DNA from 4 places in the Peribacillus sp. NPDC097224 genome. Region 3 is predicted to be linked to each of the others. Evidence: riboswitches for the same ligand, from Rfam matches in the RefSeq annotation. Region 3 holds a riboswitch; each other region holds the start of a gene.

Region 1 (8,453 bases), on a different contig from region 3:
GGCGGAAGCAGTATTGAAGGAAATCGTGCCATTGACACTGTCTTTTACCGGTGCCGTGAACACTTCACCATCTGGAAGATTGTTTTTACCAGCGCAAATGACAGCGGGGATATTTTTAATGGAAAAAGCCAAGTCAGTCCCCGGCGATATGATCCGAACTTGATCCGTTTGATCCATCCAATCCTTTAGAGGCTTCATGGACTTTTCCATTTTGTGATAATCAAGTGTGCACACGTTTAACAAGAAATCTTCATACTGCTCAAAGCTCATGCCGGAATTTTTTGCAGAACCAATGGTCGGATAATTCAGTAACACCCAGCGCCGGTTATTGACGAAGAACATGGTGGACGTTTTCATGGCATCCTCCTGAAGGCGATATCTCTCATGAGGGACACTCACTCCTCGCCCTTCGTTTCCATCGCCCGATATGATGATGACTGCATCCACATCTTCGTATTTCTTATAATTCCATTTTGATAAGGTATCGAGCTGTTCCTTAACATTCCCTTTTAGCAGATGACTGGTAATTTCGTCATCTTCAAGTTCCGCATAAGGATAGGCCCCCATTCTATAGGCTTCGTCAATCAGTTCCTTCAATAGGGCCTTTGCTGCAACAGGCCCACGGATCAAGACCCGCTCTTTCGCCTGCAGCCTCAGTGAATGATGAATCAGCTGCTTGGCAAGCTTGATAAGTCGCTCATCCTTCATTAGCCTGTACCTTATTTTTCTAGGTCACGAAGAGTTTCCAACGCTTCTTCGACGTGGCCCTTTACTTTGACTTTACGCCATTCTTTAACGATCGTTCCTTCCTTATCAATCAGGAAAGTCGAACGCTCAATGCCCATGTATTCCTTACCGAAGTTCTTTTTCAATTTCCATACGCCATATAATTCAGCGGCTTCTTGCTTTTCATCAGCAAGCAACAGGAAAGGCAACCCATGTTTTTCAATGAATTTTTCATGACGTGTTACCGGGTCCGGGCTAATGCCTATGATGACAGCATCAAGCTCTTCGAATTGTTCATTAGCATCACGGAAATCACAAGCCTCCGTCGTGCAACCGGGTGTCATGTCTTTTGGGTAAAAATATAATACAACGTGTTTACCCTTGAATCCTGATAGGGTAACTTGTTCTCCGTTGTTTGCTGGTAATTGAAAGTCTGGTGCTTTTTCTCCAATTTCGACCGTCATTCTAAACCCTCCATTTCTTTCATCATGGTAAGCGTACCCAATAATTGAAAGAAACACAACTTTCATTTCTTGTTCTTTCTTTCCTTCTGTTCAAAATCGATGACAGCCCTGATCACAAATGCCGCAGGAAGCGTATAGCCAATGAAAGCTTGGATTGTCGCGATCATCCGGCCAATTCCGATTGGGGAGATATCCCCGTATCCGACGGAGAACATCGTCATCGCACTAAAATAAAATGAAGTCTTCAGCTGCTCGGAAAAGGTCCCATCCAAGCGATTGCCCATATCAAGAATCACCGAATGATTCTGAAGCTCGTATAATAAATAAATCAGTGCAAAACCGACTAATAATGTCGCATATAAATTGCCGAGCCACAGCATATCTTCAAGAGAAAACTTCTTTGCCTCCGACTCAGAAAGAAATAAGGTCCGAATGCTCATCACCATGCAAAAGATAATCCCCACAATCAAAATATAAAAGGTCATCCCCCACGCCTCATTTCAAAAACAACCCACTTCCCTTATACATACTCTTTTGCGAGTCAATATATGCTCGTTTTAGGGGTCAGACCCTATTTCCCAGCTGCTGCACCATCAAGAGAACGTAGATACAGCATGGGATCTCGTGCCACATGGTGGGGGTCAGACCCCATTTCCCGACTTTTTCCTTGTTGACCCATTTGGTCGGGATATGCTAAGATGGGTTAAGTTTTTATAATATTTTGTAAATTTTAGTGTCCGTGTTTATGCGGACGGAGTTTTTTATGAATTTCATATGTGGAGATAGGTTCCTAAGCTTTTAGGATTAAAAGGGAAGTCCGGTGTAATTCCGGCACGGTCCCGCCACTGTAATGGGAATGTATAGCGCTTTTGTTTGATGCCACTGGTCCTTTTGGATTGGGAAGGCTTTTAGTGCTAAGTAAGAGTTCCCTGAGTCAGGAGACCTGCCTATTTCGACAACACTGTTTTAACCTACGGGAGATAGGGAGGTGTTAGGGACCTTATAATGATAAGGGGTATTTTCGTGCCCCTTTATTTTAAGCATTTCTAACTTTCTCTTTTGACGGTTAGGGATGCTTTTTTGTTGTTATTTCATTAAAAGGAGATGGATGTGTTGAAAAGTAGTAATATAGGGTACCCACGAATCGGTGAGGATCGTGAATGGAAACGTACATTAGAGGCCTATTGGGCTGGAACATTAAATGAAACGGAATTCATGGCGCAATTGGAAGCGATCCGTTTAGGCAATTTGCAAAAACAAAGAGATCAAGGCATCGATATCATCCCGGTTAACGACTTTACGTTATATGATCAAATGCTCGATATGTCCGTCATGTTCGGCCTGGTGCCAGAACGCTATTCGGCTTATAAGGGTGGCACGGTCCCCCTTTCCGTTTATTATTCAATGGCCCGTGGGAACAAGGATGAAGTCGCTTCCGAAATGACGAAATGGTTCAATACAAATTATCACTATATCGTTCCAGAGCTAAAAGAGTCCCAGCTTACGTTGACAGAAAACAAGCCGCTTGCCGCTTACCGCGAAGCCAAGGAAAAACTAGGAATCGATACGAAACCAGTTATAGTCGGACCTTACACATTCATTTCTTTGTCAAAGGGCTATGAAAAAAGTGATCTTCCGGCCATCATCCTGAGCCTGTTGCCTTTATACACAAAAATTTTGCGAGAGCTGGAACAAGAAGGCGTGAAGTGGGTGCAGATCGATGAACCTTCCCTTGTTTCTTCCCTTTCCAAAGACGAGATGAAAACTGTTACATACCTGTATGAAAAATTGAACGAAGCTGTCCCCAACCTGAACATCATGCTGCAAACATACTTTGATGCTGTAGAGCACTACCAAGAAGTGATCGACTTGCCCGTTCAAGGAATTGGCCTTGATTTGGTCCATGACAAAGGAAAAAATCTCAGCAATCTTCAAACAGTCGGCTTCCCGCAAGATAAAATACTTGGGGCAGGTGTGATTGATGGGAAAAACATTTGGCTTTCTGACTTGACGAAAAAAATCAAGTTGGTCGAGTCCATTACGAAACACGTAGCCGAAGATCGAATTTGGCTTCAACCTTCCTGCTCCCTGCTACATGTTCCAGTGACGGTTCGAAACGAGACAGAACTAGCTAGCGAAGTGAAAGAAGCCCTTGCCTTTGCTGATGAGAAACTAGAAGAAATCACACTTTTGGTCAGAGGAAACAACGAAGGTCCAGAATCAATCGAAGAAAAGGTGACGGCAAACAAAGCTGCATGGCAGACCTTAAATAATTCAAAGGCCAGAAACCATAAAGACGTTCAATCCGCTGTCGAACAGGCGAAGCAGCAATCCCATGGCCGTACCCTGCCATTTAAACAGCGCTATCAAAAACAACAGGCGTATTTCAACCTGCCCTTCCTTCCAACCACGACAATTGGAAGCTTTCCGCAGACCGCGGAAGTTAAACAGGCCCGCGGGAAATTCAAACGCGGTGAATGGACGGCTGATCAATATGAAGCATTCGTGAACGAGGAGATTGGCAGATGGATTGATATCCAGGAAGAAATCGGATTGGACGTCCTTGTGCACGGGGAGTTTGAACGAACCGATATGGTCGAGTTTTTCGGCCATAAATTGGGCGGCTTCGTCTTCCTTGAAAAAGGCTGGGTTCAATCATACGGCTCCCGCTGTGTCAAACCTCCCGTTATCTATGGAGATGTCCATTTCATCGATCCGATGACGGTCAAAGAAAGTGTGTATGCACAAGCCTTGACGAAAAAAACGGTGAAGGGAATGCTGACCGGTCCTGTTACGATTCTGAACTGGTCGTTCGTCCGTGACGATATTTCACGGGAAAATATCTGCTATCAATTGGCATTGGCCTTGAAACAAGAAGTAGAGGCACTGGAATCAGCAGGGATCAAAATGATCCAAGTCGATGAACCAGCCCTGCGTGAAGGCCTTCCATTGAAAAAAAGCGACCGTGATGAGTACTTAAACTGGGCGGTCCATTCATTCCTGATTTCCACTTCGAGCGTCGAAGACACAACACAAATTCACACCCATATGTGCTATTGTGATTTCAATAGCTTCATGGATGTCATCTCTTCCCTGGACGCTGATGTGATTTCCATTGAAACGTCCCGCAGCCACGGCGAGCTCGCTTCCGCATTCGAGGAGAAAACATATGAAAAAGGAATCGGCCTTGGTGTGTATGATATTCATAGCCCTCGCGTTCCTGCAGTGGAAGAAATGGTCGATATGATCGAACGTGGCATCAAGGTACTGGATAAAGACCAATTTTGGATCAACCCTGACTGTGGCCTGAAAACAAGGGGCGTTCCAGAAACCGTCGCTTCACTGAAAAATATGGTCGAAGCCGCAACGGTTGTCCGGAATAAGCTATTGGTCCAACAGGAAAATGACTGATTTAACAACAGGCATTCCCGTTCAACAGTCACGGACGTTTTTAACGGACCTCGTTTTTCCACCTGATACGAACCATCACAATACCATCTTTGGTGGAAAAGTGATGGCGTATGTGGATAAAATCGCCTGCATTGCAGCGATGCGCCACTGCCGGAAACCGGTCGTAACCGCTTCAAGCGACTCCTTTGACTTCCTGGCCCCCATTAAGACCGGGGATGCTATCAATTTGGAAGCCTATGTCACCTGTGCCCATCGAACGTCAATGGAGGTATTCGTAAAAGTAGAACGGGAGAACCTGTTGACTGGCGAAAAGCAACTCACCGCCCGCGCTTTTTTAACGATGCTTGCGATAGACGAAGATGGAAAGCCTATACCGGTTCCACAGGTCCAACCGGAAACGGAAGAAGAAAAGCGGCAGTACGTCCAAGCACAAGCTAGATATCTTGAGAGAAAAAACAAACGCATATAAGCAAAAAATCCCTTCAACAAAATTGTTGAAGGGATTTTTTTTAGTTTCCTGCTCCGCGGTACCTTTTCACACCCTGATTCCAAATGAAGATTGAGATCATGAAAAAGACGACCCCTATAACAGGTGTGGCGAATGCATACGCGTACCACTCTTCTTTTCTAAGAAAATAGGAAGCGGGATACACACCGACAAAGGCAAACGGCAGCACCCAAGTCAGAACAAAGCGGATGACCTTATTATAAATATCAACCGGATAGCGCCCGTAGTTCCCGATGTTGTACATCATCGGCATGATGGACGTTTTGGCATCAGACCAGAAGCCGATGCTTGCAATCGCAACAAAGATGGCGGCATACGCGAGTGCCCCGCCGATTGCAAAGATGATGAAGAGAATCGGGTCATACCAAGTTAGTTCCAGGTTTAACGAAACACCGGAATAGAAGATGATGATCAAACCGGTCACGACACCAAATAATGATTCAAGCTCAATCCGCTCTAAGATGACTTGAAACAGGCTGTGAATCGGCCTTGTTAAAATCCGGTCCATCTCCCCTTTGACGATGTAGCGATCGTTGAAATCCCAGATGTTGAAAAAGGATGAAAATAACGCAAACGGGATAAGGAAAAAACCGTATATGAAAATGATTTCATCCCGGCTCCACCCACTTAGGAACTCCGTATGTCCGAAGACCACTAAGATAAACACCAGATTCACGACTTGGTTCAACAAATCAGAAAGAATCTCGATGACGAAATCAGCCCGGTACTGCAATCTCGTTTTCATATATTGACTCACATATTGAAAAAACATTGATACGTAGAACATCCCATCAACCTCCCTGAATAATCAGCTGTTTTTTTGCGACTATCCATAAAACCTGGATGGGGATAACGAGAATGATGACCCAGATCAATTGCTGTAAAAGAGCCATGCCGATGTCTCCCGTTCCGTATCCATTCGTGAAAATCATACTCGGGACATAGCTGATTCCTTGAAACGGCAGGAACTTCATGATGTCCTGTGCCCAGATTGGATAAAAGCTGATAGGCAATAACAAGCCTGAAAACAAATCAACAATGACCCGTTTCGCCCGGATCAATCCGGCATTATTATATAAGAAAAATGTCGTAATTCCCGTTAATAAGTTGATTTGCGTATTGATGATGAAGCTGAATAACAGGGAAATTCCGAAAAGCCCCCATGTTGCCGGTTCATTTGGCAAATGGATGGGGAAAATGATGGCGACGAGCAGCATACCTGGAATCGAGAAGAAAAAGAATCGGAAAATCCCCTCACCCAGGCCTTGCATCGTCTTCATCCCTAAATAGTTATAAGGCCGAATCATCTCGATTGCGACCTTGCCGTCCTTGATTTCATCGGCAATCTCACGGTCAATATTATTGAAATAAAAGGCGCGCGCCATCCAGGCAACCGCCACATAGGTGGTCATCTGCATGCTGGATAGTCCTTCAATGGAACTTTTCTCTCCATATATTGCATTCCACAAGAAATAATAAGCACCAATATTGATGCTATAAATTAAAATACCGGTATAATAATCGGTTCGATACGCAAGCATCATCAAAAAACGCATGCGAATCATGGCAAGATACTTTCCCATGGTCCTCTCCCTTCTTGGTAGACACATTTTTTCTGAAAGAGTCAGACCGTGCCTTCTTCGTAAATATTACGAACAATCTCTTCGATGGACGTTTCATGGATTTTGACGTCCTTGATTTTAAAATGTGAAACGACAGCGGCGACAAGTTGTGAAATATGATCACTTTCCTCTTTTAACACGGCTATGTATGCATGATTCTTTTCATCGTGCTCCCAATTGACATGAAAGGATAGCGGTAAGGATTGCAGTTCATTCAGTTCGACAGATTCGATGAATTGGAAGTGGACCTGTTTTTCCTCTGCCCAATTATCTTTCAGGCTTTGCAATTCCCCATCATAAATGATTTGACCTTCATCAAGCATGATCACCCGCTCGCACAAGGCCTCGATATCCCCCAAGTCATGCGTGGTCAGAAGGATGGTCGTGTTGTATCTTTCATTGATTTCCTTCAGAAACTCACGGATTTTCATTTTCACTAACACGTCAAGACCGATCGTCGGCTCATCCAGGAAAAGCAACGGTGGATTGTGTATCAAGGCAGCAGCCAGTTCACAACGCATCCGCTGGCCAAGGGACAGCTTACGCACCGGCTTATCCAGCAAAGGCCCGATATCCAACGTCTTGATTACATGTGCCATATGATCGTTATATTGTTCATCAGACACCTTATATACTTTTTTCAGCAGCCGGAAGGATTCCTGGACGGCGATATCCCACCAAAGCTGCGAGCGTTGCCCGAAGACGACCCCGATGGTCTGGGTGAACTTTTCCCGTTCTTTATGCGGATTCATGCCATTGACCATGATATCACCGGACGTCGGCTCCAAAATCCCCGTCAGCATTTTGATCGTCGTCGACTTGCCTGCCCCATTTTCCCCGATATACGCTACCATCTCACCCTTTTTTACAGTAAAATTGATATCGTTGACAGCAGGCACGATTTTATAATTTCTTGTAAGTAAGTCGCGGAAGGCCCCTTTTAATCCGGAACGGCTTGAAACCGACTTGAATTCCTTCCGTAATTGATTAACCTGAATTGCATTGCTCATTATGTTATTTTCCTCCATATTCCTTGTCCTAATCAAATAGTTTAGCCAACCTCAGCTTTTTAAACAATAAAAATGCCTGGATTCAGGATATCCTGGGTTGGGCGAATTTCAACGATGTATGTATTACCTATAAAAAGGAGACTAATCGCTATGAATATAAAAAAGTTATTGCTCACGCAAATCGAAAAAATCGTACTGGAATTACGGTATGATTTCTTGTACGAGGACGAATACGACCAACTATTGTGCCAGATCGTCCAAAGGGATTCGTCCGGCTCCATCGAAAATACCCCACTAAGCTTTCATTTACATATTAATGAAGAAAAAGGAACAGGACACGCAACCTACTACCAGGCCCAAGGCGAAATCAAACGCCAAACCTTCAACATCGAAAACCCAAACACCATCCTAGATATAATGTCCTTCATAAGTGAAACTTTGGGGTCAGACCCCATTTCCCAAACGAAATAATTCATCCAAAAAGCTGTACCATCAAGGGTTACAGCTCTTTGTATTGGGGGTCAGACCCTATTTCCCAACTCTTTATAGGAGACTAGTTCGATGTCACGCGCGGCTATGGCTTTTTGGATCAATGGGTCTGTCAGGATGGCCATTTCCTTTACACGTGGCAGGGCGTAGGAACTTCCGTTTAGTATCGATTCGTCTATATACCCGGGATGGCACATGATTTCGACTGTCTCGGAGGATAGAC
Region 2 (8,453 bases), on a different contig from region 3:
TTTTCAGCGAATTTATCTATCCTGTATTGCAGGCTGTTCCGATGGATATAAAGTTGTTTAGCTGCCGATGAGGCGTTGGAATTACATTCGATATACGTTTTAACCGTTTTGATCAATTCATGATCCTGCCGCGTCTTGCCAAGCAATTCATTGATGTACCATCTTTTATCCATGTCAGTACAGGCATTCATGAGTGCGTAGGGGATAATATTGGGTAATTCCGTCACCTTAACATCGGATAGATGGAGCAAAGAAAGTGTGAAACATTTTCTCTCTTGTATCAGATGGTGATGAAGGTCCGCATCGACAGGGTGAAATCGACCGGCATAGACCCTGATCTTCACGTAAAAGTCACTCTCGAGTGTGGATGAGATGGCGAGAAAATCATGCGTCGATAAGGGTTCATCCATGTCTGATTCAATTAAGGTTCCCGCCGTTTCATTCTCCCAGACCAGGATGGAATCGGATGGTACGAATGAGAGAATCGCTTCCTCGAAATGATCGTGTGAAAAATCCCCATGGGCTAGGTTAAAGTAGGTGAACCGGACATTCTCCCAGTTCGTTAGGGGCTGGGAGGCACGCGGCCCAAATAAAAAATCATTCCAAGTAGTTTGGGTAGTGGAGGTGTTTGGACTTTGGAGTGATGGAGTGTCAAAGAGTAGCGTAAGCAAACGGATTTCCTCCGCCGATATGTCTGAGCGGGGAATGCCAATTGTATGGCCGAATGGATCTTCCAACCAGAAATATGCCGAGATGTCCTGTGCATCTTTTTTATCTGAAAGGGAGTTCGGGAATGTATGTTTAAGCTTATTAAGCATCATGTTCACCTTCTTTCCATTCCATTATATCCAAAAAGGGCAAAGCGGAAAAGAAAACAATGACTGCGTTCATAGGTATTGTTAATCAGTAAAGGCCTGCCCCAGACAGGAGCAGACCCATACTTGCTGTTTCCTTATTTCATCCAATCAGGTTTACCGAAGCCTTGGAACTTGTCATCAATCACCTTTTCAAATTCGGCACTTTCTACAACTGATTTGATATCTTTTGCAAATTGGGCGTCTTTATCCTTAGTGTTTACAGCCACGACATTGCGATACGTATCTGGCATGTTTTCTAAAGCAAGAGCATCTTGAAGGTCCATTTTGGCGGCAATCGCAAAATTACCAGGAACGGCCGATAGGTCAACACTGTCCGTTGCACGAGGTAATTGTGCCGATTCCAGTGGTTCGAATTGAATGTTCTTCGGATTCTTTGTTACATCTTTCTCGGATATTCTTAATGGGTCAACATCCGGATCCACTTCAATCAGGCCCTCATCCAATAAAACTTTAAGTGCACGGGAGAGGTTGACTGGGTCATTGGGAACGGCGATGGTCGCACCATTTTTAATATCGGCCAATGATTTGTATTCCGTGGAGTAAATGCCCATCGGTGCCGTTGGAACAATAATAAGGTCAGAGAGTTCTAAATCATGTTCCTTTGCGAAATTATCCATATACACTTTATGCTGAAAGAGGTTGGCATCGATCGAACCATTACCAAGTGATTTATTCGGCTGGATATAATCACTGAATTCGACGATGTCCACTTTGTAGCCAAGGTCTTCAAGTCCGGGTTGTATGGCCTCTATCACCATGTCGGCATAAGGGCCAGTCGTTGCCCCAATTTTTAATTCTTTTTTGCCCTCCGTTTTAGTTGTCGCATCGTCATTTCCGCAAGCTGACAACCCAAGGGCTAATGCACATATAGATAATAATGAAGTGATTTTTTTCACGAAAAATTCCTCCTTGTTTAATGTAGTGTCATCGTTAACATTCATGAATCTTATCGTTTGTTTACATAGTGAGAGGCCTTATCGCCTATCATTTGGATGATTTGGACAAGACAGATCAGAACGACCACCGTTGTGATCATGATCGTGTTGTCATAACGGTAATAGCCGAAACGAATCGCGAGGTCACCGATTCCTCCTCCGCCGATTGTTCCTGCCATAGCCGAGAAGCCGATGAGTGATATTGTCGTTAATGTCACGCCTTGGATGATTCCAGGCCTTGCTTCAGGAAGAAGCACATCCTTGATGATCATCCATGGGGAAGCGCCCACGGCAATCGCGGCTTCAATCACTCCCTTATCTATTTCCCTCAATGCAGATTCTACGATCCTAGCGAAAAAAGGTATGGCGGAGACTGATAGGGAAACGGAAGCCGCTAGCGGTCCAATTGTTGACCCGGTAAGGAATTCGGTTAAAGGAAGCAAAGCGACTAAAAGAATGATAAACGGAATCGAGCGGACTAGATTGACCACGAAACCGAGGGACCGATTCAACGTGATATGTTCAAAGAACAAATTTCTGGTCGTCGTAAACAGCAACACTCCTAGAGGCAGTCCAATCAGGAGGGCAACCGCAAGGGAAATTCCGACCATATAAATCGTTTCCAGAAAGGCTTTATTAAGGTCAGGCAAAATATTGATGATGGAATCAAGCAGTGACATGATTTAACACCTCCACGGATTGGGTCCGGCTTCTTATGTATTCAAGGGCTACTTGCACTTCTTCAGGCTCACCAATCAATTCGATGATCAAGATTCCTAGAGGGACATCCTGGATATATTCAATTTTCCCGTGCAGGATATTCCCTCTGACAGAATAGTTTTGTAGAGTATCCGAGAGTATCGATTCACCAGCGGTTTGCCCTTCAAATTGTATTTTGATAATCGTTCCTTTGTTTTCCCTAATAAGGTGGGGAGGAAGTTCAAAATCCAATACGCTGCTGATGAACTGCTTAGTCAGTTCTTGTTTGGGTTGTGAAAATATTTCATAAACAGGGCCATCTTCGATAATTCGTCCATCTTGCATGACGGAGACACGATGGCACAGTTCCTTGACCACTTCCATTTCATGGGTGATCAACACGATGGTGATGCCCAGTTCTTTATTGATCTTTTTCAACAACTGTAAGATCGACTTCGTTGTGGTTGGATCAAGGGCTGATGTCGCTTCATCACATAATAGGACGGTAGGGTCATTCGCTAAGGCCCGTGCAATGCCGACCCGCTGTTTTTGTCCGCCACTGAGTTGAGCCGGATAAACATCTTTTTTATCACGAAGGCCAACGATATCCAAAAGCTCTAGAACGCGGTTGGTAATGACCTCCTTTGGTTGATGGGCGGCTTTCAAGGCGAAGGAGATATTGTCAAAAACCGTTTTGGAACTGACTAGGGAAAAATGCTGAAATATCATGCCGATTTTCTGGCGTTGTTTGCGAAGCTCCTGGCTTGATAAGGTTGTTAAGTCGACGCCATCGATGATGATGCTACCATTGGTCGGACGCTCAAGAAGATTCAGACAGCGAATCAATGAACTCTTTCCCGCGCCGCTATACCCGACAATCCCATAAACCTCTCCCGTTTGAATGGTTAAAGATACATTATCCACTCCGATAACTCGGGTATTCTTCGAGATATATTCCTTTCGAACTGAACGAATTTCAATCATGATGCTATCCTCCTTATACATAAAAAAGCTACCTCTATCATTCAGAAAGAGGCAGCGAAATTATATCCCGTCTTATCTTTCAGAATGGTATTTCATTCTGCAGGAAGGGGCACCATTCCCGATTTGGGGCGGTTGCCGGACGTCATAGGGCCTGGTCCCTCAGTCACTCTTGATAAGTTAATTACTATTTTAGTATTTTATTATTTTTTTAATATAATCTATATTATTTGTTAAATACAGTAATGTCAATTATTTTTTGAATTTTATCAAGATTATGAATCGAATGATCTACTTGCCCAGATTATAGTGGCCATTTGCTAAGTTACACGGAACGTCCCGGATCTTACATGGCCTGTCTGCGTAAGAATATGGACTTTGATCACTCCCATCATTAGAAAAAATATTATACTTGTAAAAAGTATGGAGAGATAATACATTTATTGTAAGTGAATTAGAAAATAAAGGATGATGAGGTTTTCCAAAAAAATGATTGGGGTGGAAAGTCATGCTGGAAATGAAAACGATAAACGATGTGGTTTGCGTAAAAGGGACACCGGAAGGAAACAAATCAGGCATGAGCGTGAATGTGTTCTTAACCGATGGCATGTTAGTTGATACGGGGGCAAAAATCTTGTTGAAGGAACTTACTCCATTCTTTGAAACCGCTGATTATGATATGGTGGCGCTGACGCATTATCATGAAGACCATACGGGTGGGGCCGCATGGATACAGGAACATAGGAACGTCCCCATCTATATTCATCCGATGTCCCTCGATATTTGTGCAAAGGATGCCGAATATCCCGATTACCGCAGAGTTTTTTGGGGAGACAGGGATGCCTTCAAGGCAGAACCATTGGGAGGGGTCGTCCATTCACGCACTCAAACATGGGAGCCAATCTTTACACCAGGGCATTCGAGGGACCATATGGTTTACCTGAATCATAGTAATGGCATGCTGTTTTCGGGTGACCTGTTTGTAACGCCGAAAACAAAGCTCGTTTTAAGGGAGGAATCAATTCCGTTCATCATGGAATCCATCAAGAAACTGCTTCGGTATGATTTTGTAGAGGTCTTTTGCTGCCACGCCGGGTATGTCCCGAACGGGAAGGAAATGTTTGAAAGAAAGCTCAGCTACTTGGAAAATCTGCGCGGTGAAATTTTGCGTTTGCATGATCAAGGATTGGAAGTCCATGAAATTCAGCAAAACGTGTTGCCTAATCGGTATCCGCTTATCGAGATATCCGGTCATGAATGGGATTCGGAGCATATCATTACATCGATACTGAAAGAGAGTAGGTTGTATTCAGAGGAAAGGAAGAAATGATGAATAAGAGGATGGGGGATAGGGTCGAAGAACAAGGCGGGAGCCTCATTGTAATCCTAGTGAAAATTTGATACAGTTAAACTGAAAAATAGTATTTCGTCTAGAAATGGGTGCAGATAAGAACATGTAGCTTATCTGCTTAAAAGGGAAGTCGGTTAGAATCCGACGCTGTCCCGCAACTGTAAATGAGAGCGATTCGAAGGAATGCCACTGTCTTTTTTGCAAGAAAAGATGGGAAGGTTCGAAAAGCGATGATCATGAGCCAGGAGACCTGCCCGTTTTTAGCACAACGCCAGAAACCTACGAGGATAGGGGGTGTTAAGTGCGAAAAATTAGCAAGAACATGCTTTCTTATTTTTGTAGAAAAATGGGGAATCATGGTCATTTTTGTTATGTTTCGTTTGCACTCTAACAACTTCTGAATGGGAAGTTGTTTTTTGTTTTTTACAAGTCCATATTGGACAACATTCAAAAAGAATCCTGTTAATTAGACAGGACAGCTATCATAGGGGGCCATATCATTGTTTGGTACAGTTGAGCATTTTACGGACTATTTAAAAGCGCAAATCATGCGTAACTTTTGTGTGGAAGAAATGATATCTTTAGATGATTGCCGAGCAAGCTTGATTGAGGAAATCCAGGTTCATGGCAAAAACGTAGAAGATAGGAAAGAATACGAAGCAAATCTTGAAAGAGCCTTTAGCCAAGTGAATCTAGAAATATTCGGCTATCAAGAAATCAAGTAAAGAGCCGCCCATAAGGGAAGCTCTTGTTTTCAATCTTTATTGATGTTCGGTTCCGTTTCATCATGAAAGTCATGGGCTTCCTCAATGTTCAAGGTGTCCGCGGCTTCATAGACGTTTCCGCCAGCAAGTCCTTCATTGATGATACGATCGATATCGAGATATACAGAATCCTTACCGTCATACTCGGTATCCTTCAGAAATGTAATCTTTTCTTTATCCAAATGAACTCCCTCCTTGGCTTTTTATTAGTGTTAGCCAAAGAGGGATTCTTTATTCTATTTAGTCGTACACGTGGTACACCATTAAATCATGAATCATGCCCTTGAGTTTTTCTTCCTCTGACTCTACAGGCGGATTGGTTAACCACTCAATGGACCCATCTTTATGATAGAGGGCTTGGACGGCCAATTTATTGAAGTAAAAGGAAATCTTCCAGCCAGGTAAATTCTTGTGCAACGGCTTCCATTGAAAATGCGTAATCATATGTATAACCTCCATATCGCTGTTTCTCATTTCATTATAATGGAAAAAGCAGGATGGAGGTTATTTTCTTATGTGATTCGGAAAAGTTAATTCAATGAACAGGTTTTTTAAATGTAGTAGGCGGCTCGCTTCAATTTCCTCTTCATCAAATTGCATGGGTTTTGAATTGACTTCATAAATGAATAGAGCACCGGATGTATCTTCCCCGATATCAATGGAGAATTCCCCAAGAAAGCCAAACTTCCTGGAGAGGATGATTCCACATCTTTGCGCAATGTTCGCCAACTTCCTGTTTAACGGCCTCGTTTGTAGCTGCTGATAGGGAAAAAGCTTTCCCCCCCTTGGCGTATGGGTTGTGATTTCCTGGGTTTGCGACATCCTCACGCCCTTGCCGGTCACTTTATAAAACCCATTTTCATAATGAACAAGAATACGGTAATCGTATCGGTGTCCATTCAGTTTCTTTGGAATGACCGCTCGTTGGGCCAGATACCCCCTCTTTTTGAGCGACGCCTTATTGGCTTCCCAAAACGCGGAGAAATCAGGGTACAATTCCTGATGTTTCAGGCTATTGAATTGGAGGGTGCCATCAGGTTTTTCTAGCAGGGTGTAGATGCCCTTACCTTGGCTTCCTTTGCATGGTTTCAAATAAATATGTTTGTGGAAATGTAAGAAGTCCGCTAGTTGGGTAGGGTCGGATAGGTCTATGGTCGATGGAAGATGGCGGGCTAGAGATCCATCTTCCGTCAATGCTTCGTACATCAAGTACTTATCCAAAAAATGAGGGTTGAATAAAGTGATGCGATGTTCTTTAAAAAAGGAAAGGAGTTCTTGAAAACTTTCCGATGCTTCGAATCCCCTTTTGGGAATGCGATTATAAACGATATCGGGCAGTGGTAATTTTACCTCATTCCATGTGTTCGTTTGTGAAGAAAAGATGAAGCCTTTCATGTAGTTGGAAAGCAAGGATTCAACCGTGAATACATAGGCCAATATCCCATGATTCGATAAATATTGAGATAAATTCTGAAAAAGTGTCAAATTCCCCCCTATACCTGATTCCTTCTTTGGATCTAGAGAGGTCAAGATACCAACGACTAGCACCCGGTTTCCCGGAAATAAAGTAATCGGAAAAAGTGCCTGATCCTGGGTGTCCTGCTTAAAAGGGATTTCCTCATTCGCGGCTCCCGCATATAGCTGCATATCTTCCTCGTTATGGCTCCATCTCTCAGAGGGAACATCATAAAAAATGTTCATTTCTGTGTACCAATCGTTTGTGAAATCGTCTGTTCGGTAAGATAAATGGCATAATCAAGGCTGAGCTTCCTGGTTAAAAGTTCAAATTCCTTTAACTTTGGATGGGAAAAGATAGAACGGCCTGGTTTAGAATTAGCTTCGAACATCCATACTTGCCCTTTTTTATCCAATCCGAAATCGAAGCCGATTTCTCCTATGATGCCATCTAGGTGCTCCTCGATGCTTTCACTTAATATAAGAGCGGCTTCTGATAGCTTTTCCTCGATCCGTTTAGCTTCTTCGTCATCTCCGTATAGTTCGGCAACCGTCTTGATGACCCCGCCGCTTTTAATATGGGTCGTCACACTGCCAGCCCCGGAAACTTTTGCGGCGATGGCCGTCACTTGCCAAACCCCATTGCTGTCCTTGTTCGTATGGACCCTGAAATCCACTGGCCGCTTTGAAGAGCGGATTAACGGGATGCCTTGTTGAACGATCAGGTTCTCAAGCGGTCGATTATGAAATACATGTTTGAGGATGGATTCGAGTGTGGAGAACTTTTGTAATTTGTTTTCCTGTTCCTCATTTTTATACCGGCAATAGTAGACATTTTCATGCTTATCATACAGAATTTGATGAATGCCGAGGCCAAGGCTACCATGAATGGGTTTGATATAGACTTGGCGATAATGCGACAGAAGCGTCTCGACGACGGATAGAGATTGAAAAGGGTAGGTCTCCGGTAAAAATGGCAAAGCCCGATCATCCGCATTCAACCGTTCGTAAACATCCCATTTATTGAAGAAACCAGGATTGTACCAAGGAATCTTATATTCCTTTTGGAACTTTTGCTTCACTTCCTTTGGCCCCTCACGGTTTTCCGTCATTCGGTTGGGAAGCCGGTCATATACGACGTTGGGAAAAGGGAATTCGTTGATCTGCCAGTTTTCCTTCTCATATACATATCCTTTAATCGTTTCTTGATCCCAATTGATGACATTCTCACCGAAAACAAAGGGGATACAACCGGTTGTTTGACTGAGAGAAAGTAATTTCGAAAAAAAGCCGGAACGTTCCCCAAGCGGTTTATTGGAAATGCCTGTGAAGCCTGATGAGAAAATTCCAATGAGCGGGCCGATATGAAGGCTCTTCCCGTATATAAATA
Region 3 (7,549 bases):
GGGAGCCATTTCCTTCTATACAAATACCCTACGACAAGAAGTAAAGCTATGCATAAAATAATACCGGCACTCCACATTATTAAAGTATTTTGGCTTAAAAGGACACTTTTCTTAGTTGATCCAGGTTCATTTTCGGGTGTATCCGGGCGCTCTCTAGTCTGTGTCTCATCTTGCTCCACTAGTTTTTTGTCTTCCTGCTCGGTTTCCTCCGTATTTTCCGAATTCAAATCCGAATTGTAAAAATCCATTTGCCCATTGAATCCCTTCGTAGGCTCAAATGGTACCCATCCCAATCCTGAAAAATAAACCTCCACCCATGAATGGGCATTATTATTCGTCACTTTATAGGCGGATTCACCTTTATAAATTGATTTCTCCCCTTCCGTATATCCCTTTACCCATCTTGCCGGAATGTTGGCGGCACGTAATAAAATGACCATCGCCGTTGAATAATTATCGCAATACCCAATTTGGGTCTCGAACAAGAATTGATCCACATAATCCTGATTATCGCCTGGATACGGAATGTCTTCTTTAGAATAGCTGAATTCAGGACCGTCGAAGTGATTTTCTATCGCCTTTGCCTTATCGTACCAATTATCCTCATTCACCGTAAGTTCGTTGGCCAGTTCATAGATACGGGTTGGCAATCCCTCCGGAAGCTGTGTATTGCTTTCCATGAGGACATCCATCGTTTCATCCTGTTCCGTAACTTTCCGTAAGTCAGCCAGATCATAGCTAGGCATTTCATAAACCAGTTCATATTCTTTCGTGGTAAGAGGCTTACTGCCTTCGTCTACCGAAATGTACTTGTCCATATTTGTATAATATTTAAACCAATCTCCATTCTCAGCCTCTACCTTCTTCAGGTACCCTGATTGGGGATGAAGAAGGTGAGAGTAACTTTCCATCATGGTTACCCTTGTATTCATGTCTTCCGTTTTCAACACTTCAGGAATCTCAAATTCTTTTATATCCTTCAAATCCTGACCATTAGAGAAACTGATATAGTCTTCCATTCCCTCAACGGAAACCCACCCTTTTCCGGTATAGATATCTTTGTTCTCGACTTTCCAATAGTGTCCGGTATTGGTCGTATTATAAAAAATGACCGTATTGTCCGGCTCTATCGACCCACCAAGTGATGAATCATCTTCGTCATACCCCACCCGTTTTTCAACGGAGCTTTCATCACTTCCTGTCACCTTATCGGAATAAGAAACAATGAACGGTACAGGGTCCGGCCATTGTGACGCGAACTTCGGAGCAGTGAAACCAACGAGGACGCTTACTAACAGCATCCCCGCTAGCATGATGGCCCATTTACTGAATGAACCTCCTGAAAACACCAATCTCTCTTGTATGGACAAGCGTAGCATGGCCAACACACCAAGCATCGAAAACCCGATGATGATGATCCTGATCATGGCCATATCCCCATCATATGGTGTGAATGTATCGAGAATCGATAGGAAAATGATCGTTAATATATAAAGTAAAAATATGTTTCGTCTCACCGTCACCCAGTAATGAATCAAGTATGTCACAAGCCAAAGAAGCACGAAAAACAACAGCGTTCTAAAGGGGTTGGAAAGCAGCTCCCACTTCCCCTCATACATATTCGAAACGTTAGCCGTTATATCCAGCAAATCACCAGTAAGCCATTTGAAGGTCAGGAAAGGATCTGACGAATACAAGAAATGGACCGCAATTAATATAAAGGCACTTACGAGGATGAAACGCACAAACCAGTGGATACCAAAATAGTGTAGGAGCAAGGAAAATAACACAAAGATAATGAAAATCAAGATATTTCCTGTATCCGTAAGCTTCTCTACGGGTCGTAACCATTCGGTAATCAATAGAAGACCAAATATATATAAGAAAACATGCATCCACCTTTCCGATTTGGTAGAATCAGCGTTCATTTGCCTTCACCTCGGTTCGTTCATTTTGAAGGTGACCCTGTTCAAAGAAGACCAACTTTATTCCACGAGCCAACGCCACCGACTTCGCACGTATTTCCTCACCCGTGAAGTCTCCCTGACTTTTCACGCAAAATACCGTCATCGCTTTATTCCCGGTAAATGCATTCCAACCTTCTATCTTTTCCATCGTTAATTCGGACACAATGAATATTACAGAAGCGTTTGATGGTACAACTCCCTTGTTCTTCTTTCCATTCCAGACGTTTGTATGTGTGGCCCTTGATTTTGCAAGACGGTAAAAGAGTCTTCTCCTCTGTTTACTGCCTCCTTTAGCCGGTACGGCCTCCATTGATCCCGTACTGGTTAACCCAACATCCATACCCTTCTTTATCAAGGCATGCACCAAAGAGGCCGCAAGTACGATAGCTTCTTCGAAGAAGGGAGAGGCGTACTCATCAAGCATAATAAATACATCACGGTTTTTCTGCACTTCAAATTCCTTCGTCATGATTTCACTTGTTCGGGCCGTTGCCTTCCAATTTATCCAGGATAATTGATCACCCGGCTGATACTCCCTGATTCCGGACACGACCGAATGTTCCCGCTGTATTTTTTTCGTCGTACCAACTTGTCCTTGATCGAAGACATGCTCCAACTGTTTATAATTCAACTCCTGATAAGCCGGGAAAACGGTGAGTTTCAAAGGGGCATGCACTGTCGCTTCTTTTTCATAGAGTCCAAAGAAGTCCCCTATTTTGAAGCGAACCGATTGGATGACATGTTCTCCTCTTGGCAGATTCTCCAGGGTATATGTCAATTGGAAGGATTGTTTAAATCCTGGAAAAACCAATGTTTTCTTTTCCAGTTCCATCGGCAAATCCTCTTCTACCACCATATATAAAAGAGGCAGTCTGTTTTTCCGGGAGAATACCAATGTCATATCTACCGACTCTCCGGCCTGGCATTCGTGTTTACTAATTCTTCTCTCCACTTCAAAAGCCTGAAGTGGATAAAACAGCAGAATCATAGAGTACGCACCGAACGGCAAAAAGGTATAGAAAATGAACCAACTGATAAACCCGCCTTGAAACATCGCAAAACAAAAGGAAATGAGCATGAGCACTATGATCCCACAGACATTCCTGTTTTTCTTCAGTATGGTAAGCACATTCCGCATTAGGTCACGGCCCTCTTCACGGGTACCTGCGTCGTAGCCACTACCTCATGTATCACCATGTCAGCATTCACCCCCGAGTAATTCGCTTCCGGATTAAGGATTAGCCGATGGGTAAAAACGAACGGTACCAAATGCTGCACATCATCAGGTAAAACGTAATCCCTTCCCTTTAGGAGCGCATAGGCTTGGGCTGCCTTCATTAGGGCAATCGATCCACGTGGGCTCACCCCAAGATATACACTTTCATGCTTACGTGATTGATTAGCTAACTCGACGATATACGTCTTTATCGTATCATCCACGATCACGGCCTTTGCCTCTATCTGCAAATCTATCAGTTCCTCTAACGAAATCACGGATTCCAATTCTTCAATCGGAGCCGTATATTGGGCCCGATGCAACACTTCTATCTCTTCTGCCACTTCCGGATACCCCATCTTCATTTTCAATAAAAAACGATCTAGCTGTGCTTCTGGAAGTGGGTATGTGCCTTCGTAATCAATTGGATTTTGAGTGGCCATGACGAAAAACGGTTGTTCCAGTTTCCTTGTCACACCATCCACCGTCACGCTTGCCTCTTCCATTCCTTCAAGTAGGGCGGATTGCGTTTTCGGTGATGTCCGATTGATTTCATCGGCCAAAATGATATGGCCCATGATTGGCCCCGGTCTAAAGATGAACTCTTGTTCCTTCGGATTGAAAATCGATACCCCCGTTACATCGGACGGTAGCAAGTCAGGCGTGAATTGAATCCGTTTGAAATCCGCCCCGATGGATTTCGCTAGCGCCCTGACCAAGACGGTCTTCCCCACGCCCGGGACATCTTCCAATAAGACATGTCCACCAGAAAGGAGCGCCACAAGACTTAGTTCTGCTATATCTCTTTTTCCAATAATGACCTTTTCAATGTTTTCCAAAATCATATCCAGTTTCTGATTCACTTGTTTATAAACCATTCTCTACCTCCCATGATTATGTAAATCACTCATGCTTAACCCTTATTTATTCGACATCCATTTTACATTAACCTCCAATTTATCCTTACAAAGTGAGTTTACTAGAATAATACCCCTATAAAAGAGATTTCTTGAAATCTTTTCACTATTTAAGTAATTAATTATGATAGACTGGTACTAAGTGAATATAAACCTTGCAGAAAATAGGTGCTGACTTGTCAGCTTAATAGGGAATTCGGTGTAAAACCGAAGCTGTTTCCGCAACTGTAAGTGCTAATGAAATAAGAAATATGCCACTGTTTGTGAATGAATCCGCACGCACGATACCATTCATTCAATCCAAATGGGAAGGTTCTTAGAGTAAAATGATGCACGAGCCAGGAGACCTGCCTTTTTTTTATCGTATTTTGCTCTTCGGAAGTTAGGAGGATTGTACGGCAATCTTCCATCTTTTTTTTCGTTCGAGATACATAGATGTTTGTTTGCCGACCAATACCTTTGGTCGGCTTTTTCTTTTGCGCCGAAAAGCAATACGAAGGTCATTCACATTATTAAAAAGGAGGAAAAATTATGGAAAAGAAGGATGCCCGCTTTTTATGCTACCCATTCATGCGCGAATCAGTTTCAACCGTTGATTATGAAATTCGCACCGATTCATTGACGACTCAAATGGGACTGGCAGCGTCGTTCACGAAAGAGATTCCTGAAGTCTACAGGGATTTAATGGAACTGTTGCCGATGGCTTATCATTTAAATGGTTCTGCCCGGGGGAAATTGGCCATAACCGAAGACGGTCTAAACCGCCTAAGTGAAATCTATGACTATTATGTCGCTGAAGTGAAAGAACGCATCGAAACATTTGTGCTACCCCAAGGATCGACGGCAGCCTGTATTTTGCATACTTGCCGTAGTGAAGCCAAGAAATCCGTCCGTGCCTTGCATAAAGTCAGTACGGAAAAAGATGTGCCCGCGATTCTTTTTGATTATGCTCATTTGCTTGCCAATGTTCTATTCGTGATGGCTGTCTATGTCAATAAACAACTGGGTGTCGAAGAGATTCCCTTTATCAGCAAATCCTATCCAACCAAAACAATGAAAAAGAAAACGGAGGAATAAAACATGATAAGAACAGTAAGATCCAGTTGGATTGCCCTTCTGATGGTCGCCCTTTTCCTTACAGGATGTGCCTTGAATGATGATCAGAAATCGATAGAGAAAAAAGATCCTGCAACAACTGAAGAAGTCAAATCCTATACCGTCACCGATGATAGTGGAAAAGAAATCACATTTGATAAGGTTCCGGAAACGGTCGTTTCACTTCAACCCAGTAATACGGAGATTTTATATGCCCTTGGTGTAGGGAATAAGGTGATTGGAGCGACAGATTTCGATAACTATCCTGAGGAAGCTAAAGATGTCGAGCGTGTCTCTGATTCGATGACGATCAATTCCGAAAAAATCATCTCTTTGAAACCGGATGCCATCATTGCCTACACAATTGGCGATGAAGCAGCATTAAAGCCGCTTGAAGATGCGGGAATTCCCATTTTCATTATTAAATCAGCCGTGACCTTTGATGATGTATATAGCGATATTGATCAAATTGCCAAAGTCATGGGCGTAACGGACCAAGGGGATGACCTAGTCAAAAACATAAAAAAACAAATCAAAGATGTTGAAGAAAAAGTGGCGAGTGTCGATTCTAAAGAAAAAACATATTTCGAAATCAGCCCTTCTCCGGAAATCTATACAGCGGGAGCTGAAACCTTCCAGCAAGAGATCTTGGCGTCTGCCGGTATCGAAAATATCTTTGCCGACCAAAAGGGCTGGGCGAAAATAGCAGATGAAGAAGTCGTCAAGCGCAACCCGGATGCCATCATCACAACCGTAGGCTATGTGGACAATGCTGTGGATGAAATCAAATCCCGTAAAGGTTGGAAAGATGTCAGCGCCGTGAAGGAAGACCAAGTATATCAGCTTAGCGAAGACGTCATGTCACGTCCCGGACCGCGTATCGGAGAAGCCGTAGAACTAACTGCAAAGACCATATATCCGCAATTATTCAAATAAAGACACACTCAAAAGGGGTAATTACGCCGAAATCGTATATATAATAAAAGGCGGAAACGTTGATATAACAACATTTCTGCCTTTTATTTTGTGCATGAATCCTCTTGAAAGAGGGCTATTAGACAGCCCCTTTGATTATTAATCTTTATATTTCTCTTTCATTTCTTCTTCTTTCTTTTTAATTGATTCTTTTAAACCCTCCCCTTCATTTTTCACTGTCGTGTTCAATTCTTCATATTTTTCGTCATAATACTCTTTTATTATTTCACGGCGTTGTTTGACTAAACTGCGAGCTTCCTCCCAAGTCTCATAATTTATTTGTTTCTTATCCTTTAAATAACTCGTAGCCTCATACATGCGATTGCTTTCATCAGAGGAAAGCCTAGAAAAACTGTTTTTTTCATCAAGTAAAGACGATGTCTTCTTATTTTGTTCATCCCGAACGGTACTCCAATTTTCATTGCCCCAATTCCACCATTGGTTCCACAGATCTCTACGCTCTTCATCCCACATCTTATTGAAATCATCGGCATTATTGACCATTTCGAATTTCCCTCCGCCAGCTTCAGCAACTTCACGTAATTGTTTTTGCCCCTCACTATCCATATCGAACCCTATGATGTTAATCACTGGTTCAATATTGGAATCATGCAAGTCTTTAGCTGCTTTCACTGGATCACCGTCGCAGGTTTCGATTCCATCGCTGACGACATAAATGATATTTTGACCTTCTGAACCCGCTTTTTCAAAATCTTTCTTTGTTTCCGAAATGGTCTTGGCAATCGGTGTCCATCCTGTCGGTTTAAATTTATCTAAAGCTTTCCTGAAGTCCCCTTTATTATATGGGGCCAAATCATAAACCACTTCCGTACTATCACAGGATATCTTCTTATCTTTATCATCGTTGCTTCCTTTATGCCCATAGACACGGAGCATGACATTTGCCTCTTCCGGAAGGGAAGCTACAAATTCATTAATCGCTTTTTTCGCCAGCTCCATTTTTGTTTTCCCGCCTACTTTTTGGTTCATGCTCCCACTTGCGTCAAGCAAAATTGCAATATTCACGTCGATTCCCAATTCACCACTGCCGTCGATGGTGATTCCACCTGGCATCTCTGTTACCGCCGTTTCAATGGAAGGGTCGAATGCTTCGAAAAACTGATACTTTTCTTTGTAGTTTGCACCTTCGCCCATTAGTTTTAATAAGCTCTGATAAACTTCGAAGCTATCCTTTTCCTGAAAGTCCTGATTGTCTAATGCTCTATGTATAATGGCTTTATTGTATTTATTCCCTGTGTACTTCCCAGGGTTTTCTTTAGTCATTTCTTCAACGGTGGTAGCAATCTCGAAATCTTCTTCCAGCTCTTCATCTTCTTCTGAACGCCCTTTTTTTTCGGTATTCTCACCACGTACTTCTT
Region 4 (8,453 bases), on a different contig from region 3:
TCATTGATCTCCAAAGGGTCCAGCTCTCCTGTATGCTTCTCGGGTACAATGAACATTTGCGGCTTAGGTAAGGCAGGATGAGGATGTTTTTCGATCTTTGTCCTATATACCTCCTGAATCCGCTCCTGCTGAAGCACTTCATTCGGCACGTCAATCACTTGGACTCGCCCTTTTTCAAGCAACATCAGGCGATCGCAATATAAGCCAGCCAAGTTCAAGTCGTGAAAAATTGAAATGACCGTCAATTGTTGTTCCTTAGCCATTTTCCTCATCAAATCAAGAAGTTCTTTTTGATAAGACAGATCCAGGTGGTTCGTCGGTTCGTCGAGAAAAAGGATTTCCGGTTCTTGTGCAAGAGCTTGTGCCAACAAAACACGTTGTCTTTCCCCGCCTGACAAACATTCAAAATGCATTTCCTGAAAGACTGCCACTCCCGTTTGTATCATCACGCGTTGAACGATTTCTTCGTCTTCAGACGTCCAACTATGAAACCACCCTGTTTGATGCGCATATCGCCCAAGGGAAACGGTCTCTTTTACTGTATAGGAAAAAGCCAATGAGGAATGCTGCGGCAAAACGGCGATGACCTGTGCCAGTTGTTTGGACGAATATCCCTTCAGGTCTTTCCCCTTAATATCGATGGTTCCCACCTGATACGGCAGGATACCGCTAAGCATCCCCAATAGCGTCGTTTTCCCACTTCCATTCGGACCAAGAATACCGAATAATTCTCCTTTTTTCACATCAAATGAGACGGAGTCCAAAACCGTTTTATTATCATATCCTCCTGTTAACCCTTTAACTTCAAGCATACACTTCTACCCTTCTCTCCGTCTCTTTAATAAAATAAATGCGAATGCCGGCGCACCGATAAGCGAAGTAATAACACCTATCGGCAATTCTGTCGGTGCGATGATCGTTCGTGCCACCAGATCAGCCAATATTAAAAATCCGCTTCCCACAATCAATGATAATGGCAACAGATGCGTATGGTCTGGCCCCCAAATCCTGCGGACCAAATGGGGGATGACCAGCCCTACAAAGCCAATCGTCCCTGATACGGCTACGGCAGCCCCTGTCAGTATCGAGCCGGCGATCAGAATCAGCATCTTCCTCCGCTGAACATTCACGCCTAGGTGCCTCGCACGGTCTTCCCCAAATGTCATGGCATTCAATTCGTGGGTGTTCATCATCAAAACGAGAGAACCAAGGAGGAAAAATGGCAAAATGATCGTGACATGACTCCAACCACGCATCGAGACACTTCCCATCAGCCAGCTGATGATTTGCCTTAACTCCTCACCCGTCAATGCAATCATCAATGAGATGAAAGCACTTAAAAACGAGCTGAAAATGATACCGGTTAAAATAATCGTTTCTACCTTCATGGAACGATCCATTTTTCTTGCAAAGGTCAATACGCAAAAAATCGTCAACAATGAAAAAAGAACGCTTAATGTAGGCAGTGTATATAGGCCAAAAAACGGCAGTGACAAATTCAAAAACAACGTTAATACTGCGCCAAGCGAAGCCCCTGAGGATATTCCCAGGGTATAGGGGTCAGCTAGGGGATTCCTGAGCAATCCCTGAAATGCTGCCCCTGCTATTGCAAGGGATGCCCCAACCAAACCTGCAAGCACGACCCTCGGCAGGCGGATGTTCATCACGATATTCGTCAGTGTCCCATCCGGTTCCATGGCCAGGGGCAAATGAAGGACTTCCCTGCCAATGATTTGCAAAAGCACTGGTATAGGAACGGAAACCGATCCTAAGGAAATACCGATCAATATCGAAATAACCAAAAATGATAGGGCAAATACATAGGCCAATGCCCGTTTAGTTTTTAAATACGTTCGGATAGACTGATTTGGCAAGTTCCTCTACTCCCTCTATAAGCCTAGGACCGGAACGAGTGACAATATCTGAATGGACATCGAAAACCTCACCATTCTTAACTGCCTGAATGTCGGCCCATCCATTTCTTCCCGTTACCTCTTTGACTGGATCTCCTGTGTAATAACCATAGGTTGTAATGATGACATCCGGGTTGGCCGCTATCATCGACTCTTCATCGAGTTTTACCCAGCCATCCAATTCACCTGCGACATTATCCGCTGAAATGATGTCCAGCATTTCATCCATGAAAGTATTTTTTCCCGTTGTATAGATTTCAGGTGACGGTGAAACCTCTACAAAAACACTTTTTCTATCCTCACTCTTGATTGCCTTAGCCTTTTCTTTGATCTTTTCCAGCTTGGTCTGCATCGTCTTGACGATTTCCTTTGCCTTATCCAGTTCCCCTATTGCCGTTCCAATCATCTCGATAGACGTATACACTTCTTTAAAGCTTTTAGCATCATTCACGATTATAACTGGAATACCCGCATCCTTAAGCTGTTGGATTCCTTCTTTGGAATTATGGGCACTCTCATGAGCAAGAACGATATCAGGCTGCAAGGCTAAAATCATCTCTGTATCTATTTCCATTCCACCTATCTTCTGAATATCTTTCGTTTCTTCCGGGTAATTGTCATTTTCAGACACTCCAATCACTTTCTCACCCGAACCTAGCGCAAAGACCGCTTCTGTATTACTTGGGATTAATGAAACAATTTTTTCTGGTTTCTGCTCGATGGTGACTTTGTTACCCACTGCATCTTTTAACGAAAGCGGGAAGCCCTGGTTAACAGCTTGTTTTGTCGACTGGTTTTCTCCTGTTCTATCCTGGGAGGCATCGTTACAGCCAACCAGTATACCGACCATCAATCCCATCACAAGCATGAAACTATATATCTTCCTCATCTTAAAACCTCCATCATTTTTGAGTTCATTTCTGGACCTTCACACATGTGTTGCGAATATCAAAAGACATACAAAAAAGCATCCCCCATCAAAACGGAGGATGCATGTATGGCAACGGAACAAAAAAGGGACATAGCTCTGCCACACACCTCCCCATCCGCGTGGTTACCGGTGTACAATTTTGGCAGGTCTCCTGGCTCATGGTCATTGCTAACGGCACCTTCCCATATTATTCATACAGTGGTATACATCCGTTAACTCCCATTTACAGTGGCGCGACCGCGTTGGCATTTCACCAACTTCCCTTTCAAGTCCTTACAGACACCAAATTGTTCATATGTATATAATTTCACTGCCTTTCATTATACACCATTTAGGAAATCGTATTATATGATATTTCAGATTACTTTAAATTAAGATTTGGAACGCAAAAAGGCAACCATCACATGGCTGCCTTCTATAGCTTTAGATGTCACTATTAAAACGGCATGTACTTTGATCACGTAAAAGACCTAGATCTTTCGGCACCATCGTTTCAATCAAAAAGTCATCCTCTTCCTCATAAATGATTTTCTTCATTTCGATTCCAAAGTACTCTTTCATCCGGGCTTCCGTCATCACTTCGCGGACTTCGCCATACACCACACGCTTTTCCTTGGCAGTCATTAAAACATGGTCAGCCAAGTAGAATGCGTGGTTCGGATAATGCGTGTTTATGATACAAGAAATGTTCTTCTCTTTCGATAACCGCTTTAGTGTCTGTAAAATCACGATTTGCTTTTGAATATCAAGATGCGATTCTGGCTCATCAAGAATCAATACATCCGGGTCCGATACAAGCGTCCGGGCAATCAAGGCCAGCTGCAATTCCCCACCACTGACGGAATTACAGGACTTTTTGGCAAGGTGAGCAATGCCAACCATTTCAAGAGCAGCGATGGCAGCCTCCCGGTCCTTTGCAGAAGGCTGGGACAGCGTACTGATATAAGGCGCCCTTCCCATAATGACAAGCTCTTCCAAAGTAAATCCGAAAACCATTTTATGTGCCTGAGGAACATAACCGATTCGTTTCCAGATCGTTTTGCGTGATAGCGCAGTAAGCGGCTTTCCGTCGATGAGCGTTTGACCCTTTTTCCAATCAAGAAGGCCGGTGATACACTTCAGCATCGTGGTTTTACCGGCACCGTTCGGGCCAAGGATCGCCATGATTTCTCCGTCATTCAACGAAAAGTCAATGTCGCTCTGGTAAAGAAAAGGAGCTTTCTCTCTTTTTTTAGCATAGAAAAAATTCCCTCCCTGCACCTCGATTTTCATGACCACCCACCTCCTGTCTTTCTAAGTAGAATCGCAAAGAATGGTGCGCCGATAATGGCTGTCAATATCGATAGCGGAATTTCCGTAGCCGTTACAGAACGTGCCAGGTTATCGATCAGGAGTAAATAGGCACCACCAATCGATAGGGATACCGGTAAGACAAGTTGATTGTTGTTCCCGACGAGCATTCTTGCCACATGAGGGATAATCAATCCAACCCAGCCAATGATACCGGCTATCGCTACAGAAGAAGCCGTAATTAACGTCGCACCAAGAATGACCGTCCACTTCAATCTAGTGACCGGGATACCTAGCGATTTTGCTTCATCCTCAGGTAAGGTCAGTAAATTGATTCTCCAGCGTAGTGAATACAAAATCACGATGCCGACAAGGATGATTGGTCCACCCACATATAAATCCTTGTATGTGGCCGTTCCAAGGCTTCCCATTAACCAGTATGTGATGGCTGGCAGCTTTTCCTCAGGGTCGGCGACAAACTTAATTAACGAGATCAACGCTTGGAAAAGGGCGGAGGTGACAACCCCAGCCAAAACAAGCATGAAGACCGGTGAATCTTTTTTGCCGCTGATTATGAACGTGAAAACGATGGCGGCTAAACCACAGCCAAGTGCCAAGACTTGAGATGCAAAACCATGTCCCAATAATAAAATCCCAAGGGAAGCACCGAACCCAGCACCTGCAGACACTCCTAGGATATCGGGACTGACCAAGGGGTTGCCGAACATCCCTTGGAAAGAGGCGCCTGCAATCGATAGGCCCGCACCGATTAACAAGGCCAGTAAAATTCGTGGCAGACGTATTTGAAGGACCACTGTTTCTTCCATCTGTGTCCATGTTGGCTCGATTGGAAACACGGTTGAAAGCAATATTTTAATTTGAGTCCCTAAGTCCATTCCAAAGCGTCCGATGCTCAATGATAGGAGAACCATCGCAATGGGCAATATCCAGAAGAGGACCGTTTTCCATTTTTTCATTTTCATTCCCTACTTTACTGTTTTGCGGCTTCGGAAGATGGGTGAAGAATGTTCTCTACTTGTTCTTCCGTTACATCATAATCATAGAACTCTGAGTAGTAATCCGTGATTTCATCCTTCATATCATAATCAAATAGCTCGGGATGATTTTTCTGAGCCATCCATTTTAACATAAGAGGTGCATCACCGCTTGGTGGGAACCATCTATAGATGCCCAGCGGAATTTTATATACATTTCCTTCTTGTACAGCACTGACCTGACTCCAATCTTGTCCGTTCACTGTATTGTTCGTTAGGTCTTCAGGCTGAGTTGTCGAAAAGTTCGTAATGTAGATGATATCCGGGTTCCATTTGTAGATTTGTTCCATATTGACTTCTTTTGTTCCTGTAACTTCTTCTGCTGCTATATCATAGGCCCCTGTAGCATTTAACCATTGGTTACTAAAGAAGTTCTTCCCACCGACCATGATGCTTTTATCACTGTGCTGATAGAGGATCAATGCTCTAGGCTTGTCTTTATCTTTAATGCCATCTAATTTCTTATCCAATTCGGCTTGCACGGCTTGGCCTTTTTCCAAGAACTTGTCCGTTCTTTCGGTAGTGCCCGTAATTTCCCCAGTCAGTTCCAACCAACTGTTGAAGGTAGCCAATGGCTCCGCAGCTGCTGCATCCATAGGGTTGAGTGCCACAACCGAAACACCTGCATCTTCTAATTTGTTTATGGACTTTTGGTCCTGTGCTTTTTCAAAGTAAAGTTGCGGATTGACTTTCATCAATTCTTCCACGTTCACTTCGCCATTTTTAATGAATGATGTATCTGCCTTTAAAATATCGGGTGATATTTCAGAAAGAATCGAGTTTTTCGCGGCATTATACGCATTAGGATGCAAGCCGACAACTTCCTTCGTCGAATTCGTCGCTACATACCAAGTCGAGAAGTACGGAAGAATGCCACCGACCGCAATACGTTCCACTTTACCTGGTACCGTTACATCACGGCCAAGTTGATCTTGAATCACTTTTTCCTCTGCAGTCGTCTGTTTTTCTGAAGTATTGCCTTTCGAATCATCCCCAGAGTTTCCACAGCCCGTAATCAAAGCGGCCATCGCAGTGGTTGCCGCTAACATTGTCCATTTCTTCTTCATAAAACTTCCTCCTTATCCTTCTCTAAGCCACTTAGCCATCCCATGTAAGAATGGTTTAGATTGGTCGATGAATCCAAGTCCAATGTGGAATATTGGATCAAGGGTGGTAATGATCAATTCGCCTTTATAAGACACATCATCGGTGTAGATGATCGAGCGACCGTCGGGAGTATTCACAAGTGATTTTGCCCCTTCCGGAACTTTGAACGTCCCGTGGTAATGCCACTTCATATCTGATAGGGATACATGTTGATATAAAGGATGATCTGTATTTTCAGCCATTAAAGGTAAATCTCCATGCTCCTTCACCCACCAACTGAAATTCACTTCAGATTCCTCCCAGTCTATACCAGGAAGCCAATTATCCAGCACTTCACCGAAAACGACTAGACGTTTTCCCTCTTGAAGGAACTTCACGAAAAGCGATTGGTACCGTTTTAAAAGCATTAGGGACATCCGATCATTAACAATTAGCGTGTCATATTGACTTAAATCATATGTATGGAGCTGACGAAGTTGAAGCACATCATCATACATATAAGCAAACTCATCCATTTGAAAGAAACGATGATGGAAACTATAACCGTTATCTAAGATTGCCACTTTCATTGCTTTGTTTCCCCCTTGTTTGCTTCATACTCTTCGCGTATCCAGTCCAAAATTTGTTGACGTAGCACACGCGAACTATTTTCTTGGATTCCAAAGCGGTACAGATCCGTTCCTGCACCCGCGACAATCGTGCCACCGGTCGTTTTTCGGTCAATGTAAATGATTGCTTTTCCTTCTTGGTCTTCAACGATTACTTCTGAATGTTCTGGAGCCTCAAGATATCCTCTTGAGAAAAAGCCACGAACCCCTTTTTTATAATTCAAATCATAAGGGTCAATTCCTGCGAACATAGGATGTACAGGCTCAGTCAAGCGGATTTCACGGTCCTTCAAAGAAATCGGAGAACGCATCCAATTTCCGCAACCAGGTAACCAAGGTAGGAAATTTTCGGTTTGGGAAAGAATGACGCCGCCATCATTCAAATAATTTTCGATGATTTCTTTATGTTCAAGTAAAAAGGCCTCTTCCACGAAATTAGTCACGATGACCCCAGCATATGCCGAGAAATCAGCAAATGGAATATCATACAATTGCAAAGAAACCAAACCATTTTCATGATCGATGTCTTTAAGTCTTGTGAATTGAATATCAGTACTTATATAGGCTATAGGTTTCATAATCAACCATCTTTCTTATATTGATATAATATTTTTTCGATTGTAAATATTGTCAAATGTTGATTTAACGGGATATAATCACTTTTATTTATTACTTCAAGATAGAATATTTATGTTTATCAGTATAAGTGATAATGATTATCATCGTCAACAAAAACTTTTATCCAGTTGGTTTTATCAAAAAACTAGTGGGGTAACTGATGGACTCCACCGTAGTTAGCCTTTCTCTGTCGAACGAAAAAGCATGGCGCGAAAGGTATTTATCGCCTTCTTCACACTGCCATTCAGACACTACAAGGCAGTCAATATAGATAATTTCCCATGAATATTTTCGCAACAAGAGGCTATAACCTTGAAATGTTTACTAATAACAAATATAATAAGAAAGTCGTCGTTACCTTTATATGTCCCAGTAGCTCAGTAGGATAGAGCGACAGCCTCCTAAGCTGTAGGTCGTAGGTTCGATTCCTATCTGGGACGCTAAATTGAAAACAGCCAAAACCTTGTAATATGGAGGTTTTGGCTGTTTTTTTTATTGGAACAATGATAAAAGTAGAAATATTGATGTATGTTGTTTATTAAAAGAGGGATATGACATCCAGCCTGTCCAATTATTCATACCATTTAATGAAGGCTGCCTTCCTTTATGTCCATATAAAGTGTTCGGTCTGATTGAACTTCAGCATAAAAGACATCAGAGATTGATGTAATACCAGCTTTAGCTAATTGACCATTCAACCACTTCATATCAAGGTTTAACTGATCCAGGTTATCCATGTTGACTACCCCATCCGAAATAACGCCTGTTATGATGGGCGAAGGGTTCTTTTGAAGATTTCCAATATTCATGTCGCCTCTTACGATAGGCTGCTTATGTTCTTTCTTCATAACCGAAAGCTTACCCGTAATTTCAAAAATGGCATATTCCACTTCAGTGATTGAGAATATACTTTTTTGCCTAAGCAATGCCA

Evidence for each region. Region 3 has a riboswitch for cobalamin ahead of ACIQXR_RS18930 (hypothetical protein). Riboswitches for the same ligand answer to the same signal wherever they lie in the genome.
Region 1: it holds a riboswitch for cobalamin, as region 3 does, so the genes downstream of both, metE (5-methyltetrahydropteroyltriglutamate--homocysteine S-methyltransferase) here and ACIQXR_RS18930 (hypothetical protein) in region 3, are expected to answer to the same signal.
Region 2: it holds a riboswitch for cobalamin, as region 3 does, so the genes downstream of both, ACIQXR_RS07780 (hypothetical protein) here and ACIQXR_RS18930 (hypothetical protein) in region 3, are expected to answer to the same signal.
Region 4: it holds a riboswitch for cobalamin, as region 3 does, so the genes downstream of both, ACIQXR_RS06070 (helical backbone metal receptor) here and ACIQXR_RS18930 (hypothetical protein) in region 3, are expected to answer to the same signal.

Annotation. Positions count from the first base shown of each region.
Region 1 covers NZ_JBIWDK010000004.1:3,936-12,388, forward strand. The annotation lists gene ACIQXR_RS09480 (aminopeptidase) at 1-708, opposite strand, end outside; gene bcp (thioredoxin-dependent thiol peroxidase) at 720-1,190, opposite strand; gene ACIQXR_RS09490 (potassium channel family protein) at 1,253-1,675, opposite strand; cobalamin riboswitch at 1,958-2,155, shown strand; gene metE (5-methyltetrahydropteroyltriglutamate--homocysteine S-methyltransferase) at 2,295-4,601, shown strand; gene ACIQXR_RS09500 (acyl-CoA thioesterase) at 4,594-5,070, shown strand; gene ACIQXR_RS09505 (ABC transporter permease) at 5,111-5,896, opposite strand; gene ACIQXR_RS09510 (ABC transporter permease) at 5,901-6,692, opposite strand; gene ACIQXR_RS09515 (ABC transporter ATP-binding protein) at 6,734-7,741, opposite strand; gene ACIQXR_RS09520 (hypothetical protein) at 7,892-8,212, shown strand; gene chbG (chitin disaccharide deacetylase) at 8,263-8,453, opposite strand, start outside.
Region 2 covers NZ_JBIWDK010000003.1:221,350-229,802, forward strand. The annotation lists gene ACIQXR_RS07755 (PucR family transcriptional regulator) at 1-818, opposite strand, end outside; gene ACIQXR_RS07760 (MetQ/NlpA family ABC transporter substrate-binding protein) at 953-1,774, opposite strand; gene ACIQXR_RS07765 (methionine ABC transporter permease) at 1,825-2,493, opposite strand; gene ACIQXR_RS07770 (methionine ABC transporter ATP-binding protein) at 2,480-3,496, opposite strand; SAM riboswitch class I at 3,566-3,675, opposite strand; gene ACIQXR_RS07775 (MBL fold metallo-hydrolase) at 4,002-4,823, shown strand; cobalamin riboswitch at 4,915-5,116, shown strand; gene ACIQXR_RS07780 (hypothetical protein) at 5,345-5,569, shown strand; gene ACIQXR_RS07785 (hypothetical protein) at 5,599-5,790, opposite strand; gene ACIQXR_RS07790 (YheE family protein) at 5,849-6,052, opposite strand; gene ACIQXR_RS07795 (YheC/YheD family endospore coat-associated protein) at 6,113-7,255, opposite strand; gene ACIQXR_RS07800 (YheC/YheD family endospore coat-associated protein) at 7,306-8,453, opposite strand, start outside.
Region 3 covers NZ_JBIWDK010000014.1:7,515-15,063, forward strand. The annotation lists gene ACIQXR_RS18915 (transglutaminaseTgpA domain-containing protein) at 1-1,928, opposite strand, end outside; gene ACIQXR_RS18920 (DUF58 domain-containing protein) at 1,918-3,105, opposite strand; gene ACIQXR_RS18925 (AAA family ATPase) at 3,105-4,061, opposite strand; cobalamin riboswitch at 4,250-4,469, shown strand; gene ACIQXR_RS18930 (hypothetical protein) at 4,632-5,177, shown strand; gene ACIQXR_RS18935 (ABC transporter substrate-binding protein) at 5,181-6,131, shown strand; gene ACIQXR_RS18940 (VWA domain-containing protein) at 6,270-7,549, opposite strand, start outside.
Region 4 covers NZ_JBIWDK010000002.1:533,964-542,416, forward strand. The annotation lists gene ACIQXR_RS06060 (heme ABC transporter ATP-binding protein) at 1-812, opposite strand, end outside; gene ACIQXR_RS06065 (FecCD family ABC transporter permease) at 819-1,874, opposite strand; gene ACIQXR_RS06070 (helical backbone metal receptor) at 1,837-2,802, opposite strand; cobalamin riboswitch at 2,969-3,146, opposite strand; gene ACIQXR_RS06075 (ABC transporter ATP-binding protein) at 3,268-4,116, opposite strand; gene ACIQXR_RS06080 (FecCD family ABC transporter permease) at 4,113-5,111, opposite strand; gene ACIQXR_RS06085 (ABC transporter substrate-binding protein) at 5,126-6,256, opposite strand; gene ACIQXR_RS06090 (hypothetical protein) at 6,269-6,865, opposite strand; gene ACIQXR_RS06095 (hypothetical protein) at 6,862-7,482, opposite strand; tRNA gene ACIQXR_RS06100 (tRNA-Arg) at 7,889-7,962, shown strand; gene ACIQXR_RS06105 (YetF domain-containing protein) at 8,107-8,453, opposite strand, start outside.